Linked DNA regions of Desulfatitalea tepidiphila. The protein of the gene in region 2 interacts with the protein of the main gene of each other region in a pairwise test. Links are inferred from orthologs where the notes say so. Each region holds a gene or a part of one and is shown on either strand. Other genes may lie near its edges.

The links. Proteins that work in one complex are often made in the same cells at the same time.
Region 1: the proteins of DFT_RS03640 (region 2) and mtgA interact in binary tests that used the Escherichia coli proteins (3 or more experiments, as listed by UniProt). The link is inferred for Desulfatitalea tepidiphila from one-to-one orthologs.

What each region holds. Positions count from the first base shown.
Region 1 is NZ_BCAG01000005.1:87,875-90,706, forward strand. It holds mtgA (monofunctional biosynthetic peptidoglycan transglycosylase), read right to left. Parts: upstream 1,882-2,832; coding sequence 1,120-1,881; downstream 1-1,119. Other genes in the region: DFT_RS18215 (hypothetical protein), read right to left, coding at 1-131; DFT_RS18220 (DUF6955 family protein), read right to left, coding at 345-668; DFT_RS18230 (hypothetical protein), read right to left, coding at 1,967-2,278; DFT_RS18235 (hypothetical protein), read right to left, coding at 2,410-2,832. UniProt on the Escherichia coli protein: Peptidoglycan polymerase that catalyzes glycan chain elongation from lipid-linked precursors. May play a role in peptidoglycan assembly during cell division in collaboration with other cell division proteins.
Region 2 is NZ_BCAG01000001.1:835,437-838,414, reverse strand. It holds DFT_RS03640 (peptidoglycan D,D-transpeptidase FtsI family protein), read right to left. Parts: upstream 2,366-2,978; coding sequence 635-2,365; downstream 1-634. Other genes in the region: rsmH (16S rRNA (cytosine(1402)-N(4))-methyltransferase RsmH), read right to left, coding at 2,687-2,978; DFT_RS03635 (cell division protein FtsL), read right to left, coding at 2,355-2,636; DFT_RS03645 (UDP-N-acetylmuramoyl-L-alanyl-D-glutamate--2,6-diaminopimelate ligase), read right to left, coding at 1-638. UniProt on the Escherichia coli protein: Essential cell division protein that catalyzes cross-linking of the peptidoglycan cell wall at the division septum. Required for localization of FtsN.

The DNA of each region.
Region 1 (2,832 bases), on a different replicon or contig from region 2:
TACCGTCCCAGCGCCTCGTTTTCCTCGTCCGCATGATTCTTGTACCCAATAGATGATGCGTTGGCTTTTGTCGGGGATTCCTGCCATTCCGCGATGAGTTGCGCCAATGCCTCTTGCGTTTCTTTTGTCATTGTGCAGCGTCCTTGTGCGGCGCGCGTGGAGAGTGGAACTTGATTTATAGGTGAGAATGTATTGCAAAATCGCGGACGCGTGTCAATTCCATGTATTTTTTGAATAAAGGCGTCTATTCCGTTATGGGCGCAGCCATAAAAAACCCCGCGGCGATTCAGCGCGCGGGGCTTTTTAAGGTCTCGATCGGCGCGACACCGCGCCGTTGACGTCTATTAGCGCAAGGCAGATCGGGGCGCTTTACCGGCCAGCGGATTGTACAGTTTCATGATGGCGAATTTCATGACATCCAGGGTCTTCATATCAGCGATGATGCCCACCAGCTTGGCTTCCGCTTCGGCCGGCAGTACGCAGGCATTAGAAGCGTCGAAAGCCAGGTCGCTGAAACCCTTGACCAGTTTTTTCTGCTCTTTGGCGGACATCTCCACCTGCACCGCCTTTTTGCCGTCGATCTCGACGATCTTGTCCGCCAGCCCGGCCGCTTCGATTTTGCCGCGTTTCTCATCATCCAGAAAAATATTGATCAAATAATCTGCCATGGGGAATTCTCCTGCTTTAAAGGTCATTGTTGATGGGTGGCCGTTGCAACCACCCAAGGCCTCGATGTTGGTCCTTTGAATATGTGACTATGACGTTGGTGTCAAGTTTCTATACAAAGACGGAGGGATTCTAACTGAATGCCATTCACCAAATCCGGCCCGGGCGGGACAGGTGGCCGATGCCACACGCCAAGCGGTCAAGTGCCGGTAAAAGGCACGGCGGGCGGCCCAGAAACTCGCTGCGCTCAAACAGTCTGGGCCGCTAGTGCCGTTTGCATTCAACCGGCACTATCGACCGCTGGCTGACTTGGCCCTGGCCACCTGCCCCACCCGGGCCTGCTTCAACCGTTGCCATGCGAATTATTTATCAAACGCCTTCTGTAATACATGCCCTTCAAGGTGAATCACATTCAGTTAGAATTGCTGACAATTACAGAGATGTATCCGGCCCTCAGCGGGCACCTATCCCGATCGCGGACAGATAAGCCACACCCCCCAAACGACGCACCTCCACCTGAATATCCGCGGCCCGCTGCGACACGTAGGGGGTTGGCGGCGAGACGCGATGCGTCCCGGGATTGGGCAGGGCCGCGGCCAGAAGGGCGGCCTGGTAACCGTTGAGCCGCGACGGCGGCAAGCCGAAAAACCGCCGGCCCGCGGCATCGGCCCCGAAGATGTCGGGTCCGAACTGGGCGATATTGAGATAGACCTCCAGAATACGCCGCTTGGACCAGACCAGTTCGATGGCCACCGTCAGCCCGGCTTCAATGCCCTTTCGGACCCAACTGCGACCGGACCAGAGAAAGAGGTTCTTGGTCACCTGCTGGGAAATGGTGCTGGCCCCCCTGGGTGTCGACCTGCGCCGATTATCCTCCAGCGCGTCGGAGATGGCCTTGAAATCAAAACCCCAGTGGTCGGGAAAACGCTGGTCCTCGGACGCGACCACCGCTACAGCCAAGGCGGGCGAAATCTTTTTCAGCGGCACCCAGCGGTATGCGACCGGGTTACCCCTGATCTTGTGCCCCAGCATGAACGCACTGGTGGGCACCGGCATCCAGCGCAACAGGAGGATGACACAAAACAGAACGACGGCAAACGCCGAAACGACAATACCCGCCCACTTGGCCGCGGACCTGAACCGCCGGGGGCTGGGTCCCTGCCGTTGTGCCTGCGTCTCGAAATAATCGGACCAGAAGAGTTTGGACTTAAACATCTTCGAGATGACAAAAAAAGCTGCCCGGCAGTTCCACCCAATCACCGATCAGGGGGCTGCCGGGCGACGCGTTTATCACATCTGGTTAGCCGGGGATGGACACCGGTGCGGCCTTGCCGATGAATTCCAGGGTTGCCTCGTACTTGGCACGCAAATCCACTGTGCCCTCATCGATCTCCTTTTTGACCGGACTCCATTCGGTGGGGCACTCGTTCCGCAGTCCGGACAATCGATCTTCCATTTCGGTGATAATATTAACCAGATCGCCGTACTGATACAACACCTTATCCTTATCAACGCCGGGAAGCTTATCAAATTTCCGCTGAAGATCAAACAGGCGGGCCTTCCACACGCCAAGCTCGAGTTCCACATTTTTGCAATAATCGTTTACATTCATGGCTTCTCTCCTTTTAATGAGGTCGTGTTAACTTCACAAGAAAGATATTTAAAATGAAAGTTAACCGTCCCTGAGCATAACGCAATCCGAGGGAATTCAGCGCTGAATGGGGGTCAAAACCTACCAACGTGTCAATTGGGACGGCCCGCATATCCAAAGGGATCGTAGTGGTTGGCGACGAGCACGACCCAACCCGTGGCGCAGGTGCTGGGAATGGGATTGGCATACCAGCCGAAGGGAATCATGGCCCGTCGGCTCGCGTAGAGATAGGGTTTCGATCGGGTCCGGATCAGGCGGGCGTAGCGGTCGGGGCGGCCGGGAAAAGCCTCGTTCGCGTATCGGTCATGGCGCAGGCGCACCAAGGCGGACAGCATCTGCCGTTCGTCGCGGTCCAGGCTCGCGACCCGCGCCTGGGCCTTGGCAGCCCCGTCGGCCGCCGCGCGCAGATAATGCCGGCGGAGGTTGCGCACCATGGTGATGGCGCCGGCAGTCCACTCGGCGGACATCATACCCTGGCGAAAGTCTCCACCGGCGGTCATGCCGTTGCCGTCGCG
Region 2 (2,978 bases):
GACAGATTGGTGAAAACGGCCACATCCACATCGCAGGCGTGAATCCGCTGGAGATCCAAGGCGTGGGAGGACACCTCCATGACCACATGAGAGGTGCCCGCATCGGCCATCTGCGCCAGAATGCGTTGCAGGTCCAAGGATTCAGGCGTGGTGATCGGGTTGTCGAAGCTGTGGCCGCCGAACCGGTAGTTGATCGTACCGATGACCCCTACGGCCATGCCGGCCGTCTTGAGGATGCTCTCTATCAGGTAGCTGGTGGTGGTCTTGCCGCTGGTGCCGGTGATGCCGATCACCGTCATCCGTCGCGACGGGTGGCCGTAGAATTCCGCGGCCATGGCCGCCATGGCCTTACGGCCGTCGAGGACCGGTATGCTCTCGCTTTCCCGCCCCGGCATGACACGCTCGCAAAACACGGCCACGGCACCGCGCTCAACGGCCTCGTCGATATAGCGATGGCCATCGGCCGAAAAACCTTTAATGGCGACAAACACCCCACCCGGTTGTACCTCTTGCGCGCGATAAAAAAGACCGCTCACCGGCCGCTCGCCGTGGACGGACAGCACTGCCGCCTCGCCGGCGGTCAAGTCTATACCGCCGCCGTCGACCTCCACCGCATGTATAAGACGCGCCAATTTCATCCGCTTACCTTGACGTCCCTGGAAACCCTCAACTTCTCCCAATCGGGCGATGGCACCACGTTCAGATAGCCCATGGTCTCCTTGACGATCCGCGCAAATGCCGGAGCGGCGACCGATCCGCCGTGGACATCTTCCTTGGGTTCGTCCACGACCACGAGAACCGCGATCAACGGTCGCTGAGTAGGGGCGAACCCGATGAACGACGCCGTGTAGAGCTCTCGGGAGTATTTCCCCTGGGCATCGATCTTCTGCGCGGTACCGGTTTTCCCGCACACTTCGTAGCCGGCCACCGCGGCCTTGACCCCCGTACCGCCCTCGGTAATCACGCTGCGCATGATGCGTCGCACGGTCACCGCGGTCTGAGCCGAAACCACCTGCCGCACGGCCTTGGGTGTCACGGTCCGCACCGGTCGGCCGTTGGCATCGGTAACGGCCTGGACCACATGGGGCTGCATCATTAAACCATCGTTGGCCAGAGCGCCTGCCGAGGCGATGAGCTGCATGGCTGTGACCGAGATGCCCTGGCCAAAGGAGATGGCGCCGGTATCCACCGTGGTCCATCGTTTGTAATTGGACAGACTGCCCGAGGATTCCCCCGGGAAATCGATCCCGGTGCGCTGTCCGAAACCAAATCCGTGCAACGATTCGTGCAGCCGGCGGGCACCGAGCTGCTCGGCCACCTTGACCGTCCCGATGTTGCTGGAATATTTTACGATTTGCTGCAAAGAAAGCCATCCATGAGGCTTGGTGTCATGCAGCGTGTGCCCCCCAATCACATAAGCGCCGTTTTCGCAGAAAAAAATGGAAGCAGGGCCGCTCTGGCCGCTTTCAAGGGCCGCCGCAGCGCTGAAAATCTTCATGGTCGAACCCGGCTCGAAGGGATCGGTGATCGCCCGGTTCCGCCATGTCTTGCGATCGGAACGACCAAAGGCATTGGGATTGAAAAACGGATAATGGGCAATGGCCAGCATGGCCCCGGTCTGGGTCTCCATCACCAAAGCGATGCCCGACCGGGCCTTGGATTGGGTCACGGCTTCGGCAAGCGCGCTTTCGGCAATAAATTGCACCTGGCGATCGATGGTCAAAATCAAATTTTGACCGGCCTGCTGCCCTGCGGCCCATTGATCGGCGTCGAATCCTCGCCCCAGGGCATCCTTCAAGATTTTAACGGTGTTGGCCTCACCCTTGAGTTCTTCATTGTAGTAGAATTCGAGGCCTTCCAGCCCTTGACCGTCGATGCCCGTGAAACCAAGAACCTGGGCCGCCAGGGTGGTGTTGGGATAAAAACGGCTATGCTCCGGCAACAAGGCGATGCCCGGCAATCCCAGTTTCTTGACCGCCGCGACCTCCTTGGGGGTGGCCTGACGCTTGATCCAGGCGAAGGAGCGTTTGCCGGCCAGTTGTTTACGCACCGCGCTGGATTTCAGATGCAGCGCCTTGGCCAGCTTGACCGCCGCCTGTTCTCTGTTGGCCAGCAAGGTGGGATTCACCGCCACCGACGTGGTCTCGATGCTCACCGCCATGGCTTCGTGACGGCGATCGTAAATGGCACCCCGTTTTCCCCTGAGGGTCAACTCACGCTCGTACTGCCCGGCCGCCTTGTCCGAAAGCCAACTCCCTTTGTGAATCTGCAAATAGGCCGACCTGGCGCCTACAACGGTCAACCAGAACATGAAAAGCGTGCAAACCAGGGCCGCTCTGAAATTTTTGGGCTTCTTAATCTTCATGTAAAGGCACCACGACGATCTGTCCGGGCTCCGGAACGGCCAGGGCCAGCCGTTCACGCGCAACACGCGAAACGTGTTCCGGTGCTTTTAAATGGGCCAGTTCAATCTTCAAACTGTTTTGCAGCAGCTGAAGCTCCTTTTGTTTACGACGCTCAGCGGTGATGACATACCCGGTCTGTACGCACTCCACGCGACACCATGTGTAAAGCAGCAGCTCTCCCAGAAAAATCGTCAGCATCGCCACCCCGATCACGCCGGTACGGCTCTTCATCCGTCTTTCGGTTTGGGGGGCTCTTGCCGGCATATGTTACCTTTTCACCCTCAATCGATCCGCTCCGCGCAACGCAATCGCGTGCTGCGGGCCATGGGGTTCCGCGATATTTCCTCCTGGGACGGACGCACCACCTTTTTGGTGATCAATCGCACCTGGGGCCGGGCCCCGCAAACACACCGCGGCAGATCCGGAGGACAGGTGCACGGATCGGCCCATTGCCGGAAGCGCTGCTTGACCATGCGATCCTCCAGGCTGTGAAACGAAAGGATGCACATCCGTCCGTTGGGTCGCAACAAATCGACCGATGTATCGAGAAATCGATCGAGACATGCCAACTCT